Regions from separate parts of the Paenibacillus sp. FSL M8-0142 genome, predicted to be linked through region 1. Evidence: riboswitches for the same ligand, from Rfam matches in the RefSeq annotation. Region 1 holds a riboswitch; the other holds the start of a gene.

Region 1 (9,495 bases):
CCACCGCTGCGGTCGCCACGATCAACGAGCTGTCCCGTGACGGCGGCGCCGTATTTGCACGGATGGAAAAGTTTGCAGCGGATCTGTCGGAAGGGCTGCGTCAAGCGATGAAGGATCACGACATTCAAGGTATCGTCAATCAAGCTGGGCCTGTCTTCCACCTTATGTTCACAACCGAAAGGCAGGTGGACAGCTTCGAAGCGTTTCAGAAACGGGATGCCGATCGATATATTGCTTTTGCCCGAGAAATGCTGGAGGAAGGCGTGCTGCTTAGACAAAACGGACTATGGTATGTATCAGCCGCTCATGGTGAAGCCGAGCTCCAGGAAACGCTTGAAGCGGCAAACCGCGTGTTTGCACGATGGGAGGAACACAAGTCATGAATGGCTGTCCAACCGCTAAGCGCATGCGAATTGCCGTTGCAGGCATGTACCATGAGACCAACACCTTTGCCCCGTTCAAGACAGGACTCGGCGCATTTCGTGGCGAGTGGACGGAGGGAGGCGATGAATTCAAGGACAGGTACAAAGGAACTCGCACCACCATGGGCGGCGTCATTGATGCGGCAGAACAGGACGGCATCGAACTGGTTCCCGGTGTCTATACTTCGGCCACACCCGGGGGGCTTGTGACGGAGGACGCGATATCCACCCTGTTAAAGGCGGTTTCCGATTCCGTGAGTCGGCATGCAGACGGTTTAATTCTGATCCTGCACGGCGCCATGGTTGCCGAAGGGCGAGCAGACCCCGAGGGTGAACTGTTGAAGCTTCTTCGCGTCCGGCTCGGCCGCAATTTTCCAATCGCCGTGACCTTCGACATGCACGGAAATATCAGCCCGGGTATGCTGGAAGCCGTGGATATTATGATCGGTTACGACACTTATCCGCATATAGACATGTATGAGCGTGCAATCGAAGCATTCAGCTTGCTGAAGCAATACATCTTGGGGACGATTCGTCCTGCACGAGCATGCGCTTTTACCGGCATGCTGGTCGTTCCCCAGGCTATGACGACGGATCAGGGACCGATGAAAGACCTGCTGGACCGCGCGCATGCGATTGAGCAGGATTCCCGGGTACTTAACGTGTCCGTTGTGGGAGGATTCCCTTATGCAGACACGCCTTATACGGGGATGTGCTGTGTTGTAACGACTGACGGAGACGTGGAGCTTGCAAAACGTTATGCAGTCGAGTTGGGACAGCGGGCCGTCGAGTGGAAGGAGCGCTTTTGGATCAAGGTCCTGCCGCCTTCGGAGGCAATCGCGGAAGCCTTGATCCAGCCGCCCGGATTAATCGTATTGGCTGAAGGATCCGACAACGTAGGGGGAGGCTCACCGGGCGACGCAACCCATCTTCTCCGCTGCCTGATTGAACTGAGAGAGAAGGGACTTATGGTGATCGCGGATAAGGCTGCAGTAGAAGCAGCTTTCCGATCCGGTATCGGCGGGATCTTCGAATCCTTCGTCGGCGGCAGGCATGACCGGCTGCATGGGGATCCCGTTAGGGTTACAGGAAAAGTTCGGCTGTTGTTTGACGGCGACTTTCAGCATGCAGGTCCTTATATGAAGGGGCATTTTGCATCGATGGGCCGGACGGCGTTGATTCAGTGCGGAAGCCTGACGCTGATTCTGACGGAACACCGTATTCCGCCATGGGATATCGGCCATGTGCGATCGGTGGGCGTTTGGCCGGGAGATTATCGGATCATTGCCGTAAAGTCAGCCGTTGCATGGGAAGCTTCGTTCGGAGAAGCGGCGACGAGCGTCATTCATGTGGATTCGCCCGGCTGCTGCAGCGTGAATCTGAAGCATTTTGATTTTCGGCATGTCCTTCGACCGGTTTACCCGCTGGATGAGGAGTTAGCACCGGTTGTGCGCTGCCTGCAATTTGTTTCTGAACCGCAAAGTATTCGAACTAAGAAATGATAGGATTGAACGATGAGTTCGAATTATATGCGCGCGATAGAATGTTATACTATGGGTTAAGTCATCCTTTAAAAGAAAGGAACATGGACCGATGAAATTGCTGACCTTTGTGCGAGAAGGAGAATATAGACTTGGAGTCAAATTGGACGGAGGGGTACTGGATGTCGCCGGGGCATCGCTGCATCAAACCGATATGCCCAGCACGATCGAGCAGCTCCTCAAAGGCGGAGCGGCTGCAAGGGCAGCGCTTCAAGACTTGGTGGCTAGATCACTCGATGCGGAAACGGAGCTTCTTGATGAAGCTGCGCTTACGTTAGCTCCGTGCGTGAACCATCCGGGGAAAATCATCTGTGTGGGACTGAATTACCTTCGGCACGCAAGGGAGACCAACTCCGAAATACCCGAATATCCGATTTTGTTCAATAAATTCACCAATTCGCTGGCCGGACACGGGGAGGCAGTCCCTCTCCCCCGCGAAAGCGATCAAGTCGATTATGAAGCTGAGCTAGCGATTGTCATCGGATCGACGGCCAAACACGTCGATAAGAGCAGCGCGCTTGATTATGTTTTTGGCTACTGCAATGCCAATGATCTTTCGGCAAGGGATTTGCAGATGCGAACCTCGCAATGGCTTCTCGGCAAGTCGTGCGACAAATTTCTGCCGCTCGGCCCGTATGTGGTAACCTCCGATGAGGTGGGCGACCCGAATCGACTCGCCATCCGCTGCGAAGTAAACGGCGAGGTGCGACAGCAGTCCAATACAGCGGATATGATTTTTCCGTGTGATGAAATCGTGAGTTATGTTTCGAGGTTTATGACATTGGAGCCGGGGGATCTTATTTTGACAGGAACACCTGAAGGGGTTATGCTTGGGCGTCCTGCCGATCAACGAGCCTACCTGAAGGACGGTGACATGGTTACCGTCGAGATTGAGAAGCTAGGCACACTGACCAACCGGATGGTGCTGGAGCGGTAGCGATACAGGTGCAATCCACTTTGGAGTATGCACATTAGCAGATCAGCAGGGCCGGGACTGGTTCTATTGCAAGTTCAATCCTTTTACAGTAAACTAACAATTACATCTTAATTATATGGAAGGATGAACGATAACGATGACCATTCCTTCATTGCATAGAATCAATGAACTGAGCCGCAAGCAGAAATCCGAAGGCTTGACCCAAGAAGAATATACCGAACAGCAAAAGCTTCGCCAGGAATACTTGAAAGACATCCGGGGCCAGGTTCTCTCCACGATGTCTACCCTGAAGGTTGTAGACCCGAATGGTGACGATGTTACCCCTGAAAAATTGAGAATAACCCAGCAACAGAATCGGTCAAAGCTGAATTAAGCTTCATCTCATAAAGCAATGGTCCGTAATATGGATGATTGACCAGGTCCCATTTATGATCCCGGAAGACAGACAATGTTGGTTGTCCGTTTTCCGGGTTTTTATGTACTAGCGGAGGGGAGAAACGATGAACAAAACCGAGCGCCAGTTCGCCATCATGCTTGAATTGCAGCGGAGCAAGGTGCTGCGGGCGGAAGATTTGGCTGCCCATTTCGAGACAAGCGTGCGGACGATATATCGAGACATGCAAGCGCTCAGCGAAGCCGGGGTTCCGATACTTGGGTCTCCAGGATACGGGTACTCCCTAATGGAAGGTTACTTTTTGCCGCCGGTTGGTTTTACTGCGGAAGAGGCGGTGGCATTGCTCATGGGGACGGATATGATTGAGCAGCGGCTGGATGGCGACTACAAAGCAGCTGCGAGGGCAGCTCGAAGCAAGATTGAAGCGATACTTCCTGAACCCATTCGTGAGGCCTCAGCGGATGTCCGGGAAACGATGCAGTTTCTTCATCCCGGCGGACAGGGGGAGAACGAGCTTGGACAGGTTCGGGGTGCCATTTTGGAGCGGCGGAAGATAAGGATGCGTTACCTGAAAAAAATACCGGATTCGGATGGAAAACGGATGAGCGACCGGATCGTTGCTCCATATGGCCTTGTGCTCGTCCAAGGGAATTGGATCATGATCGCACGCTGCGAGCTGCGTCAGGAGATCCGTCATTTTCGATTATCGCGCATGAGGGATGTTACGGTCTTAGAGGAAAGGTTTAACCTTCCCCAAGGATTTAAGCTGAGTCAATATCGTCCGCCTGACGATCGTAACGTTCATGTGACGATTCAAGTAAATCCGGAAATTGCCGATAAAATCACCGAGACCGCGAGCTTCTATATCGAAGCTTCTGAGCAAAGGGAACACGGTCTTCTGGTCCGCTTTCGAGTCAGACAGCCGGAAGAATTGCTCCCCTATATTCTCAGCTGGGGTGGGGACGTGGAGGTGCTGGAACCTGATTCCTTTCGTAACCGGATTCGAGAAGAAGCTGAAAAAATACGAAAACGCTACTGACACGCTGTTGTCAGGAGCGTTTTTTTATATTGGGTATATACCAGATGGAAGAGGAGATATCATGATGAGAAATACAGTAGAAGCTTTGCAGGCGTTTGAAACAACAGTAGCGGTGTATTTAAACGAGCTGGGACACCTGGAGCTGGAGGAGCTGCATATCAAGCCGAACGAAGAGGAATGGTCCATTGGGCAAATGTACATGCATTTGATTCAATCGGCTCAATATATGCATCTGCGCAATGTCGACCAATGTTTGGCCGGAAACGAAACGGCCGTCGAATCCCCTGGGGAAAAAACGGAGAGAGGCAAGGCGGTATTCGAGCTTGGAAGTTTTCCTCCTGTCAGGATACGAATTCCGGCGTCTCCGCAGTACACGCCGCAGCAGCCGACGAGCAAAGAGCAGTTAGTTGAAGGTCTTCAGGGCGTAGTGGAGCGGATGAAGCGAACGGAACCGGTTGTGCGTCAAGCAGACAGCAGCATCACGATTCCTCATCCCGGATTCGGAGCCTTAAACGCCAAAGAGTGGTTTCTGCTGGTAGAGATGCATTACAGGCACCACCTGCTGCAGCTCGATCGGTTAAAAAAGGAGCTGTCCCTCTAAGGACTCCCCTAATGGATTGATGATCAAGCGGAATTGACAAAAGAGCGTCTCAGTGGAGACGTTTTTTTGTTGTCGATCCTCGTCTATGAATCTCAAAATTTGCTTGATAGAATTAGAGATATTTGGTATGATGAACTCACATAAAGCTACTCACGATAAATGGCAAACTTGTCGAAAGGCAAGGACGCAAAGCTATAGGGCCTTCTTGATAAACCATCAATGGCAGCCAGCTACCGAACGAAGATGCTTTTTTTGTTTTTTATATGAGATTTTTATTCAATTAATTCTTTGAAAACTCTACTACGATAACGGCAAACTTGTCGAAAGATAAGGACGCAAAGCCACAGGGCCTTCTTGATGAACCGTCAATGGCAGCCTGGCTACCGAAGGGAGTTTATAGTATGCGCAACATGGTGTTGGCTATTGTAGGGTTTATTGCGTTATTCGTATTGGCTCCGGTTGTACATGCTTCCCAAACGGGAGATTGGCTGGATCTGGAGCAGCTTGATCGCGGAGTCATCGCCGTTCGCTATGACGTGAAAGCGGACGTGAAGACGAAGCTTATGATTGCAAAAGGGCAAAACAAGTATACATATACGCTTTTAGCGGACAAGCAGCAGGAGACCTTTCCGCTGCAAATGGGAAACGGTCGTTATACCATAAAAGTGCTGGAGCAGGTCAACGGTACCAAGTATAAGATCGTTCAAGAAGCGGAAGTTAAGCTTCAACTGACCAATAGCAGCAAGGTATTTTTGAACTCGGTACAAAACATCGATTGGCGTTCAAGCGACAAGGCGGCTCAGCTTGCAAAGAAGCTAACTCGGTCCGCAGACACCGACGAGGAAAAAGTAAAGTTGATCCACGAATATATCGTCGATACGATCCGGTACGACAAAGCACTCGCATCCAGTGAGCTGACGGACTATCTTCCCGATATTGACCGCACGCTGTCAGGGAAAAAAGGCATGTGTTATGATTACGCCTCTCTGTTCGCATCCATGCTGCGGAGCGTGGACATTCCGACTAAGCTTGTAATGGGGACAACGGATTATGTTGACGTTTACCACGCTTGGAATGAGGTTTACCTGAACGGGCGGTGGGTAACGATCGACACGACCGTTGATGCGGGATGGAAGAGCAAGGGTGCCGGTTTCAAAATGATTAAAGAGGCATCTCGCTATTCTGCAGCCAAGTATTATTAAAATAATTTTATAGCTAAAACCTTAAGCTTTGGACCATTGTCCAAGGCTTATTCGGGTTTTTATTCAGAAAATATTCAGAATCGGGCGTTACAATGCTAGAAGCTCAATTGGTTCTTAAGGAAAATACAGGCACCAATGTATCGTGCGCCAAATAAAAGTATGCGGAGGTGATGGACGAACAAATCTCTTATCGGCATATGATCCGAGAGATGGTTGGCTCGATTTGCGCACGCGAAAGCGACATCGGAACCAAATATATTGAGGGTAATGGAGAGGCTGAGGGAGAGATCATGAAGAAAAAAGTAAGTGGAATCGTATTGGCTCTGCTGCTTATGATCCAAACGTGGTTTGGAGGATCGGACTGGACGGTCAATGCATCGACTAATGTTCCAGAACCGGTAAGCGTGCAGGATTCAGTGTATGGAGTGACGGATGATGTTTATGGCCCGTCCGAATCAGAAATCAATAATGATAGCATTTTAACCAAAGTTGTGTTAACCGACATGGATGGCACCGTCATTGATGCCGTTTATAATCCGGACAGCAGCCTGGATATCGGTGCAGCCGTTAATCTAGGCTACGAATGGGAGCTGCCGAACGGTCACAACTACAAAAATGGAGACTCATTTACCTTCGAGCTGCCGCAGCAGTTTGAAATCTTCACGGAGATTGACTCACCGCTCGTTACCGGTCAAGGTGAAGTTGGCCGTTTTACGGTGGACCGAAACGGCAAGGTTGTGATGACCTTCAATGATTACGTGGAGAGCCATTCCAACATCAGCGGCAAGCTGGAAATTCGCACTGAATTCAAGAAGGAAGTTCTAAAAGGAAGCACCGAAATCATTATTGCTATTCCGATAAAGGGCGGGGTTCAGACCGTCATCGTGAACCTGAAGCCGCAAGGCGGAAAGCTGATCGAGAAGCAAGGGAAAGCGATTGGCAAAGATCGGATCGATTGGTCGGTTCAGATCAACAAATCGTTAAATAAAATCAAGCACGCAGTCATCACCGATGAAATGCCTGAAGGCTTGGAGCTCATCGCGGATTCCGTAGAGGTATACAACCTGCAGGTTAACGGTGACGGCTCAGCGGTTCTTGGCGATCAGCTGGATGCCGGCAAGTACACCGTCCAAACAGGCGGTGGCGGCAAACTGGAGCTTGCATTCTTGGACGAGACGATCAGCAAAGCCTACGAAATTCGCTTTTCGACGAAGCTTGTCGGCGAACAGTCCCGTTTTGAGAACACCGCTGTTCTAACTGGCGACGGGATGGAAAATGCCCAATCGACGGCTACAGTAACAGTAGATCGCGGCAGTTTCTTGGATAAGACATATAGCCAGGACAAGGACACAGGGATCATCACTTGGACGGTGAAATACAATTTCAACGAGAAGAAGATTCCGAGCGCTCAAGCCATCATTACAGACCAAGTTAGCGAGAACCATTCCTGGATTGCCGATTCGCTGAAGGTGTATAACGGGGATTCGAAGGATGCCAGCGCTTTGGTATCAGCGGATGAATACACCGCTGTAGCTAAAGGTAAGCACGGATTCGAGCTTCAATTCAAGAAGGATATCGATTCGCCTTATACGATTGTTTACCAGACGGAGCCGGTCGATCGCTTGAGCTCCGAGGGGAACGCAGTCAAGAACAAAGTCGTATCGGGTGAAGCGTCTAAGGAAGTAACGGCTCCGGGCTACGGAAGCCGTGCCCTGGTAAAAGGATCCTCGAACGTCAATTTTGACACAAAAGCCGCGAAGTGGATAATTACCGTCAATGGCGATAAAAAGCCGGACGGCACCAAATACATCATGGAGAATGTAGTCATCACGGATACGTTCCCGCAAGGCGGACTTGAATTCGTTCCGGATTCGGTAATCGTAAAAGCGGACGGTAAAGTCGTTCCAGCGAGCGAGTACACGGTGAAGTACAATGATTTACGCGAAGGCTTTATCATCGAGTTCTCCAAGATTGACACCACCTATACGATCGAATATGAAACGAAGTTTAACATCAACTGGCTGAAGGATCGCAAATGGGACTTTTTAAACAGAGCCTCGATGACATGGGTCGAGGAAGGCAAGGTGAAAGGCCCGATTGTGCGGGATGCAAGCTTCTCCGCTGATGGTTATACGAAAAATAACGGCGGTAAAGACGGCAGCTACAATCCGATCAGCAAAGAAATTACGTGGAACGTCAAGATGAACTATAATCTTGATTCGCTTCAGGAAGCGATCGTTACCGATGTGCTGCAGCAGGATCAGAAGCTTGTTCCGGGTTCGGTCAAGGTCTATGAAATGAAGCTGACTGGAGGACGGAATGGCGTTCAGAAGGGCTCGCTAGTTCCCGCTTCTCAATATGAAGTGACAGGACCATCAGAAACTAATGGCAACAAGCTGTCCATTCGCTTTGTCGGCCCGATCTCATCCGCATACTGGATTGAATTCAAAACATCGCTGGAAGGTACATTGATTGTCAACAAAATCGATAATACTGCGGAGCTGTCCGATGGCAGCGCGAAAAAGGCAACATGGAACGCCAGCGTAACGATTCCTCACGGCGGGGAATATGTGAAGAAGAGCGGCTCCCAGAACGGAAACAAAATCGACTGGGAAATTCGCATCAACGAAGGTCAGTCGCATATTTCCAACGCAAAAATTATCGATAATCCAAGTCCGAACCAGATCTTGATCGAGGATTCCTTCCGCTTGTATGCGACCAAGATCAATGCAAACGGAAAAGCGGAAAAAGCCCAAGAACTGACTAAAGGGAAGGATTATACCTTAACCATCCATAGGCTTGATGGTGATAAAGAGACATTCGAGTTGAAATTCACAAATGACATCTCTACGGCCTATATTTTGGAATATCAGTCGTTCATTATTGCTGAAGATAAAGAGGCAGTACAGAATAAGGTGGCTCTTGAAGGAGATCAGCTGAAGACGGAGATCCGGGAAACGACGGAAGAGGTTATTGTCCGTACTTCCTCCGGTTCAGGTTCGGGAGGCGGCGTAACGGGAAGCCTGGAAGTAACGAAGGTGGATCAGGACGAACAGACGAAGCCGCTGGCGGGAGCCAAGTTTGCGCTTTACGACAAAGCTGGCAAACGTGCGCCGATCGTAAAATCCTCGGATGATGAAGGCAAGATCCTGTTTACAAAGCTGCTGTACGACGAGTATATTTTGGAAGAGCTGGCCGCTCCTGAAGGATATAAGATCGAGCAAGCGAAGTGGGACGTAACGATTGACTCCAGCATCAAGAATCAAGATCATGTTAAGAAAATGATCGTTACAAACCGCAAGGAAGAGCCGGTTATACCTGGCGAGCCTACGGATCCAACAGATCCAACAGATCCGGAG
Region 2 (9,495 bases), 3.3 Mb from region 1:
TTTAGATCTGCGGCGACATTCGGTAGAATTCCCATGATGACGAACTCCGTCATGCCAATCGCAAACGCGCCGACCGTAAGCGATAGAATGGACACGGGAAACGGTTGTTTAATGGATGGATTGCTGTTACTAAGCTGCTGGGATAATGCCATTGTGTTCTGTCAACCTTTCTGCTGCTTCTAATATATTGATAATCCCAATCTTTATAATCGGTTTAAGCAGGCCTGCTACATATTATTTAACGATGATGAAATATAATCAAGTTATTATTTGGAGAGAAGAGCTTGTCCAATCGTTGTACGGGGAGGGTACGGTCGTTTCGACACCGCTAAACGGTTGTGTAAGCCGGTGTACGTTGCTCTTTGGAATTGGCTTGGGGAAGGGAGTGCTGCCGAAGAACAGCAATCCCTTTTTTTGATTCAGGCAATTATTCCATGTTTCGGCATGATCATCGCCAGTCGCGGATACTATGTCGGATCCGGACTATTAAAAGCAAGTAAAGGACTCGATTCTTCTTAAATCAAAGCCCGAGAATACCCAGGTGCTTCCGGTCCACCGGAAACCTGCTACAGAAGTACGTCCTACGAACGTTGGGAAGAACCAAAAGCCCCTCCCGCGTCTAGGCCATATAAACGTGAACCGGAACAGACAGCCCCGAATGGCGCCGGGATCAACCGCAAAGGTTGAAGGGCCAGCTCCGGTGACGGAAGTTGCGGCGGGGTTCTGGGGAATGAACTGGGGAGGAGGGGATGTCGGTCCTTGCTGCATTCCTTGCAGTCCCGGTGGTCCCAACAGTCCTGGCGGCCCAGGCGGTCCTTGGGGTCCTTGCAGTTCTGGTGGTCCTTGCGGCGGCAAAAATGCCATATAACTTCACTCCTTCATGGGATTCATGCTGCCATGCACGGCTTGCAAGAGTCTGCAAACGGCAGTGGCCACCGCTTGGCTACCGGCCCTCTGCAAGCTTGCATCCGTATAGGCAGCAGATACATTCGTTGGTTTGTACAATCCTATACGAATGGTGATTTATGATTTTCATCATATGCTATGCAGAAGCCCATGCAGGTGTGACCGATGTTAATGGAATGGAGAAGCGGGGGGGAAGGAAGGCGAATATAGCGGCTGAATGCATAAGTGATGTGAACAAAATAAATATTCCTTTACAGGAATATTCCTAGTGTGGTATATTCAATTCAAGAACACGGCATAATCAAATAAACGCATCGAGGTGATGTTGGTGGCTGGAATAGACAGTAGACAAAAGCCGTATTCCCCGAAGCTTCGGTTCTATAACCGTCACCACCAGGAATGAAGCAAGCGATATTTAGTGCATTAGCCGAGCCGAGCCGTCTTGCGATTGTAGAGCTGCTCCTCGGAGGTCCGATGACGGTGGGTGATATCGCCGAACGTCTGCAGATTCGCCAGCCTCAGGCTTCGAAGCATCTGAAGGTGCTGCTGGAGGCCGGATTGGTAGAGGTTCAGGCGGAAGCGAACAGGCGAAACTACATGCTTCGCTCGGAGCCCTTTCAAGAGCTGGATGCATGGCTGAATGATTACCGCAGAATATGGAATGAACGTTTTGACAGCTTGGACGCATACTTGAAGAAATTGCAATCGGGCGAGAAGAAGGACCCATAGCCTAACTTAAACTTGAGGAGGAAATGATGATGACAAGCAAAATGATTACCCGAGTGGAAGGACCTGTAATTGTGTTGGAGCGTGTATTCGACGCGCCGCGAGAGCTCGTATTCGAGGTGTTCTCGGACGGGGAGCATCTGAAGCACTGGTGGGGTCCGCGTGGCTGGGAGACAACCGTGTCGAACATGGATTTTCGTCCCGGCGGTTCATGGCATTATTGCATGACGTGCATGGATAAGAATCAAGGAGAATTTTATGGCATGGAGTCATGGGGGAAATCGGTCTACCATGAGATTGAGAAGCCTACCAAAATCGTTTACACCGATTATTTCTCCGATGCCGAAGGCAATACTTCCGAGGAACTTCCAGCGTCCACAACAACGATGACATTCGAGGAGCTGGACGGAAGAACGAAGATCGTCTCCCGGACCGTATATCAATCCGCGGATGAGCTTAAGAAGGTGCTCGAAATGGGCATGGAGGAAGGCATTACGCAAACTTGGGACCGCCTCGAGGAATACTTGCTTGCCAAGAAATAAACCGCATAGGGAGAGACCGGCCTTCGGGAGAAGTGCCGGTCTTTTTTTTGAATCTGTTGATGCCGATAACCTTAGGCTGCAGCCCTGACGTTTTTCCACTTGAAAAAAGATGCGTAAACGTTCAATATAAAGATATATTAACTAAAGAAAATATAGCGTCTGTGAAACATACACATAACGATACGTTACTAGGAGGAACCGATGATGGAAATCGGAATTAGCTCGTTTGTTGAAACCGTGCCGGACGTTCACACCGGCGAATTGATCAGCCACGCCCAAAGGCTGCGCGAGGTCGTGGAGGAAATTGTGCTGGCCGACCAGGTCGGCTTGGATGTGTATGGAGTAGGCGAGCATCATCGCCAAGATTATGCGGCCTCGTCCCCTGCGGTCGTGCTTGCGGCTGCTGCCTCCCGGACCAAGTGGATCCGGCTGACAAGCGCGGTGACGGTGCTGTCATCAGCGGATCCGGTACGGGTATTCCAGGACTTCGCCACGCTGGACGCGATTTCGAACGGACGCGCGGAAATCATGGCCGGGCGGGGCTCATTCATCGAATCCTTTCCTTTGTTCGGCTATGATCTTCATGATTACGATGAGCTGTTTGAAGAGAAGCTGGAGCTGTTGTTAAAAATTCGGGAGTCGGAGCGGGTGACCTGGGAGGGCCGGCATCGCCCGGCCATCCATAATCTGGGCGTATATCCGCGTCCTGTGCAGAACCCCCTGCCCGTATGGATCGGCAGCGGCGGCAACTCCGAATCCGTCGTCCGAGCCGGCCTGCTCGGCCTGCCGCTCGTGCTGGCGATCATTGGCGGGAGCCCGCTGCAGTTCGCCCCGCTCGTGAAGCTGTATAAAGAAGCGGCCGCCCATGCAGGGCATGATGTATCGAAGCTTCCGGTCGCCTCGCATTCCCATGGATTTATCGCGGAGGATACGGAGCTTGCCGCGGATAAGTTCTTTCCCTCCACCCAGGCGGCCATGAACGTGCTCGGCCGGGAGCGCGGCTGGGGTTACTATGATCGCGCCCGTTTCGATGCTGCACGCAGCTTCGAGGGAGCCCTCTATGTAGGCGATCCGGAGACGGTCGCTCAGAAGATCATCCATCTTCGCAAGCATGTGGGTATTACCCGGTTTATGCTGCACGTGCCGGTCGGCTCGATGCCGCATGAAGAGGTCATGAGGGCGATCGAGCTGCTCGGTACGGAGGTTGCGCCTCGGGTTCGTTCCGAGATCGACCGGTGGGAAGCGGCCGGCGAGCCGGCGGAGTAAGCAAGCAAATCCAATTAAAATTCCGTTTGACAAATCAGACAATGTAAAATATGATAAGTCCATCGAATGACAGTCAGTACTGACATTCATGTAGGGAGGGGGGACTTTCATGAGTAGAGATCAACATATAAGCAGTGACGACAAGCTGCTGCAGGCCGCAATCGATCTGATATCCCGGAAGGGCTACAACGGCGTCACGACGCAGGAGATTGCCTCGGCAGCCGGGCTCAGCGAGAAGACTCTATTCCGAAAGTTCGGCAGCAAGCGAAATCTCCTGGAGATGGCGTTCGAACGCTATCATTACGGTCAAGAAATGACGAAGCTTTTCGCGGAGAAGCTCACGGGAGAGCTTACTGCGGATCTGATTCTGATCAGCCGGACGTACCATGACTTGATGATCCGGAACCGCAAGCTGATCACGATCAGCATCAAGGAGAGTGATCATCTCCCGGGACTTCGAGAGATGACCAGCAAGCATCCGAAGCAGTTTCTGGACGTGTTGACGAAATATTTTACGATCATGACGGAGAAGGGGAAGCTGGTTGCCGGAGATCCCGAGCTGCGGGCGATCTCGTTTATGATGATGAACTTTGGCGCGTTCATGAACGAGCTGGATTCCAAGGAGATATTTCCTTCCGTAACGCTGGATGACTTTATTGAGGAGAGTGTGCGGATTTTTGCTAGGGCGTTAACCCCCTAGTTTTTTTTCAAAGCATACGTCAGTAAGTACTGACAGACATGCTAATCTCGCTGTTTAAAATTTTCTACTCACAAGGAGGGTGAAGCTCTAATGGAGACTCGGAAGCTGATGCGTGTCCTCATGTTCACGCTGTGTCTGTCCGCTATGAGCGGATTGATGTTTAACTTTGTCCTGCCGGACATGCGAGAGGAATTCAGCTTGAGCACCGCTCAGGTTAGCTGGGTAACTTCCTCGTATTCCCTGCTGTACGGGATCGGCACGGTTCTGTACGGGAAGCTGACCGAACGCTACCAGCTCAAAAATTTGCTGTCATTCGGTCTGCTGCTGTTCGCGGCCGGCTCTCTGGTCGGCCTCGTCTCCCAGGCATTCTGGATGGTCCTGGCTGCAAGATGCCTTCAGGCGATCGGCGCGGCGGCGATACCGGCGGCGGCAACGCTTATACCGATTCGCTACTTCCCGCCGGAGCGAAGAGGAGCAGCCATGGCGACAGCCTTTATTGGATTGTCCATCGGCAGCGCGCTTGGGCCGGTGGTGTCCTCGCTAGTGGCCGGCTTTGCTCATTGGCGCTGGCTGTTCAGCATCCCTTTGCTGATTCTCATCACGCTTCCTTTTTACCGGAAATATCTGAAGGACGAAGACCCTCAGGTGCCAGGATCATTCGACCTGCTGGGAGGCGGCCTGCTGGCTGTCGCGATCACTTGTCTGCTGCTGGGAATAACGAACGGAATCTGGTGGCTTCCGCTAGCCGGACTGCTGGTAGCCGCGTTGTTCATTGTCCGGATTCATCGTGCATCCGTCCCGTTCGTGAGCCCGGTTTTGTTCCGGAATCGAGAGTATTCGGTTAGGCTTGTCATCATGTTTCTGTTCAGCGGCGCGGCCTTTGCGCTGCATTTTCTAAGCCCGTTGCTGCTGGCAGAGATTCATGCGCTGCCTCCAGGTTGGATCGGATTTGTCATGGTGCCGGCCGCCGCGGCCTCCGCTCTGCTCGGGAAGACAGGGGGGAAGCTGGCCGATGCCAAAGGGAACACGTATCTGTTTCTAACCGGCATGATTATGTTGGTCGCGTGCTTTGTACTCTTATCCACGTTCTCCGCCATTTCAGCCGTCGCGGTTGCGTTCTTCCTGATTCTAGGCAATGTCGGGCAGACGTTCGGGATGATTGCACTATCCAATTCCGTCTCCCTCAGCTTAGCGAAAGAGCAGGCCGGCATCGGAATGGGGCTGATGCAGATGCTGAATTTTATTTCGGCCGGGATCGCTTCCGGTGTGTACGGAACAATGCTGGATATCCGCTCCGGGGTATCGTGGAACCCCTTGTATGCCTATGCCAAGGGACAAATTTACAGCAATATTTATCTGGTGCTAGCCGGGCTGCTGCTCGCCATGCTGATTTTCTATTCCCTAAGGTTCGGGAAAACGGAGCACGGTCATATAAGAGCGGCGGGAAGCTGATATCGCAGCTTTGAGTCCATTCACTTTGATTACAAAATATAGGAGGAGATTCTAATGACAACCACTTTATTCATTAAAGCCAACAACCGCCAAGGGGCCGTCACAAGCAGATTATACGACGCATTTTTCAATAGCTACCGCGAGGCACATCCGAATGATGCGGTGGTTGAGGTCGACCTGTACCGGGAACGCATTCCCCTTCTGGACGACATTATGATTAGCGGGAATTTCAAGTCAGCCATGAGCATGGAGCTTTCGGAGGAAGAGCAGGCCGTTCGGGACATCGTCAACCGGCACTTGGAGCAATTTCTTGCCGCCGACAAATTGGTGTTTGCCTTCCCGCTCTGGAATCTGACGGTTCCTGCAGTGCTGCATGCCTACCTGGACTACATGCATCATCCGCGTAAAACGTTCAAATATACGGAGCAGGGCTTGGTCGGTCTGTTGGGTGACAAAAAAGCAGCACTGCTGAATGCTAGAGGCGGGATCTATGCGGAGGGCGATCCATCCGAGATGGCGGTCAGCTTCGTAAAAAATCATCTCAACGTGTTCGGGATTACCGACATTACTACGATTATCATTGAGGGGCATAATCAATTCCGGGATCGAAGCGAGGAAATCATTGAGGAAGGCCTTCGGCGGGCAGCCGAAGCGGCAAAGCTTTTTTAAATCATGGAGAAGCTGGTTATTTTGACATATTACACGCTCTGCTAGTTACTTTGTGACAAAAAATTACAAAATTCAGCAGGTAATTGTCGGGAATTTGAGTCATGAAGCCTATATTCAATGAAAAACAATGTAAGTTATAGTTTGATTAGGTCATTCATTCAGAACTATATGTTGTATCTTTCGACAATTGAATCGTTCGTACGATAATCGCAAACCCACTGAAAAGTGGCGACGCAAAGCTATAGGGGCTAATGGGGTTCTGCATAGAACCGCGATGCCAGCCAGTTGCCGAATACGACGGAAGCCTCCGTCACTTCTTGCTAGTTACTACCTATGTCTACAAGCTGACGGAGGCTATTTGTTGTTCACAAATTTTTATAGGGAGGCTCCTGCAGTAACTGCCTGTTCCTTAAAAGTTACGGTCAATTGCCTGAAAGGAGGTGAATGATGCGGAACATGATTTCCCGCAGCGCGGTATAACTACAGCAGTTCAACTCTCAGCGGATAACAAGGAATATTCATGCGGCAGCGTCTTTGACAGCAAACCAATCGAATCGTTTCGTACGATAATAGCAAACCCACTGAAAAGTGGCGACGCAAAGCTATAGGGGCTAATGCGAATCTGCTAAGATACGTGATGCCAGCCAGTTGCCGAATACGACGGAAGCCTCCGTCCTATTTTGCTATGGTAATCTTCATGGATGGAGGTTTTTTATTTTTCGCTAAGAGCTACCGAATCTTCACAGCGGCGATAAATAGGAGATCGATTTCATTATTAATCACTTATTCTTAACAAGGAAGAAGGGAAAATAATGGGCCAAAGAACATTGCTGAAAGTAAACGATCATTTTCCTAATATCCTCAGCATCTCTGAAATTAAAGAAAGGCTGATCGAGCGAAAAGAAATCCTGTATCTGTTGCAAGAGGAAACCAGGAATATGAACGATTTGCTGTCTATACCTTATTTATTTGTGATTGCGGACCCAGAGGGAACCGTTATCGATTATTGCGGGACGGAGCTGTTAAAAGGTTATTTTGAAAGAAATCATTTGAAAATCGGAACATCTTCTGCTATGAACAAGGCGGGAATCAATGCCATTGCGTTATCCATGGAAAATCAATCGGTCTCAGTCGTAATCGGCGCCGAGCACAGCAATAAATTGTTTGCAGAGCTGTCCTGCGTTTGCACGCCAATACGAATAAATCATGTTATTATAGGCTACCTCAGCCTCTGTTTTCATTACTTTCACGAGGTTACATTTGTACTGCCCCTCATTGAACATCTGGCCAAAAATATTGAAGAAAAAGTTACCCCAAAAGGATCCCATGCTACAAAAAGAGCTGACCTACTCACTCTTTGACCAATATGAATTAACAAACCGCGAGAAAGAAATCGCCTACGAATGGCTGGAAAATAAAAACGTGCCTGAAATTGCGGATATTTATGGAATCAGTCAAAGCACGGTCCGTACTTTCATCAAAAAGATATACGCCAAAACGAGAGTCAATCATAAAGGGGCATTCCTAAGAAAATTTACATGAAGATATAGGCAATACATAAGCACTAATTACCCAATTATGGGTATTTTATTTATTAAAGTAAAATTTTATAATTATAGGCAAGCCACTGATGACAGATAGTTAAAATTTAAACCTAATTCATAATTCGTACAATCTATCGCAAACCCGTCGAAAGGGTGGTGACGCGAAGCTGCAGAGGCTGTTGTGGACGCTCATATGCAACCACGATCCCTGCAATTGGCCGAATACGACGGAAACCTCTGATCCGCCATGCGACAACGATTGAATAGGGAACTGTTTATTTTAGATAACCCTGCTGACCTGACGCCGCTGCAGAAACTGAATCGGGTAGCCTTCAACATTTCATGAAGAGGAGCATGCTTTAACGGTTTGTTCGTTTAGGAATGAGCGATCAACTCTCTGTTTGAGAAGGTTTGCCGCAAAAACGTTGGCAGCTGTCATAAATCACTTGCTACGACGGGGGTGGGTGGATGTGATGGTTTCTATAGAGAACGAACTGAAGCATGTATCCGACGAGCTCGAATATCTCAGGAGGGAACTTGAGCGAATGGCCGGCAGTCTTGAATTCGTACATCAAGATGTTGTCGCACTTTCGCAGTCGTTCGATAAGCTGATTGTCCGTTACATGGAATTAAAAAGCCATGAGGAAGAGATCAATAGAAAGTGCGCAAAGTTAAATAAACCAAGCCATGAGTAATAAGTCCTCCATAAAAAATAGAACCCCGGATGTCGATTCTCGACCTTCTGGGGTTATTTGCTTAAAGATATGGTGCTTCCAGCTTTAAGGGAAGCCATTTCAAGTCAGGTGCTTGGATTCAATCATTTTTCTGTACGAGCGAACAGCTGCTCCAATTATCCATTGTAATGTACCCGCGCCTAACAAGCGCGAAAATCGTATTGGTTCGGCAATACCATTCCAAGTTGGGTACAGATGGCGAATCACCGCTTGCCTTCGTCAAGACACCATCATACGTCCAGTATCCGCCTTTCTTCCAGCGGACAAGTCTCCCATGCTTCTTGGCCTGTTCCAGCGCTTCTTGTTGTATTTCCGATAACGTCAATTCATCCTCACCACACAAATCCTGTAATATCTGTCTAGAAGACGGATGGAATATACCAATTAAATCATATAAATCTGAATATATTCTGAATAACCTGTGTTGAAAAACGGTCGATGGGCATTGTTAGGTGAACTGATGCATCGTCGAGTAAAAGGATCAGAATACCAGACATTATGTCTGGACATTTTCGGAACACTACTCTATAATCAAATAGTTACCTTGAGTAACCAATTGGATGGAGGTTTCCCCATGAGCACCCACCGACATTTTTTTCAGCAGTACTTCAGACTGTACCGCCCGTTCGTCAATGAACTGAACCGGCGGCTCGAGGTTTTTGGGCTGTATTATGCCCAGTGGTCGATCATGTATTATCTGGACGCGAACCAATCGATGACCTTGGTGGAATTGTCCAAAGTTTTGTATGTAGAGAAGCCCACGGTGACTAGAACGGTGAACGCATTGATCAAGCTGGGTTATGTGGAGCAGATCCCGGCATCGGACAAGCGGGAGAAGCGAATCCGTTTATCAAGTAAGGGCATCGATGTCGCGTTGCAGATTCGTCAATTATTCGATGACTACGAGATGGAGATTATGGAAGGTGTCTCCGCTGAGGAACAAGCCAGCGTCATCC

Evidence for each region. A riboswitch is a leader RNA that binds a small molecule or an ion and turns the genes downstream of it on or off. The one in region 1 is predicted to bind cyclic di-GMP.
Region 2: it holds a riboswitch for cyclic di-GMP, as region 1 does, so the genes downstream of both, NSQ46_RS00835 (hypothetical protein) here and NSQ46_RS16195 (transglutaminase-like domain-containing protein) in region 1, are expected to answer to the same signal.

The regions. Positions count from the first base shown of each region.
Region 1 covers NZ_CP152008.1:3,494,252-3,503,746, reverse strand. The annotation lists gene NSQ46_RS16225 (aminotransferase class III-fold pyridoxal phosphate-dependent enzyme) at 1-383, shown strand, start outside; gene NSQ46_RS16220 (M81 family metallopeptidase) at 380-1,924, shown strand; gene NSQ46_RS16215 (fumarylacetoacetate hydrolase family protein) at 2,016-2,900, shown strand; gene NSQ46_RS16210 (DUF896 domain-containing protein) at 3,037-3,273, shown strand; gene NSQ46_RS16205 (YafY family protein) at 3,401-4,333, shown strand; gene NSQ46_RS16200 (DinB family protein) at 4,398-4,934, shown strand; cyclic di-GMP riboswitch class I at 5,086-5,172, shown strand; cyclic di-GMP riboswitch class I at 5,235-5,322, shown strand; gene NSQ46_RS16195 (transglutaminase-like domain-containing protein) at 5,336-6,136, shown strand; gene NSQ46_RS16190 (collagen binding domain-containing protein) at 6,427-9,495, shown strand, end outside.
Region 2 covers NZ_CP152008.1:177,456-186,950, forward strand. The annotation lists gene NSQ46_RS00800 (MFS transporter) at 1-152, opposite strand, end outside; gene NSQ46_RS00805 (metalloregulator ArsR/SmtB family transcription factor) at 1,306-1,635, shown strand; gene NSQ46_RS00810 (SRPBCC domain-containing protein) at 1,665-2,174, shown strand; gene NSQ46_RS00815 (LLM class flavin-dependent oxidoreductase) at 2,379-3,440, shown strand; gene NSQ46_RS00820 (TetR/AcrR family transcriptional regulator) at 3,550-4,140, shown strand; gene NSQ46_RS00825 (MFS transporter) at 4,231-5,592, shown strand; gene NSQ46_RS00830 (FMN-dependent NADH-azoreductase) at 5,647-6,261, shown strand; cyclic di-GMP riboswitch class I at 6,460-6,554, shown strand; cyclic di-GMP riboswitch class I at 6,823-6,917, shown strand; gene NSQ46_RS00835 (hypothetical protein) at 7,074-7,622, shown strand; gene NSQ46_RS00840 (aspartyl-phosphate phosphatase Spo0E family protein) at 8,279-8,500, shown strand; gene NSQ46_RS00845 (hypothetical protein) at 8,619-8,864, opposite strand; gene NSQ46_RS00850 (MarR family transcriptional regulator) at 9,114-9,495, shown strand, end outside.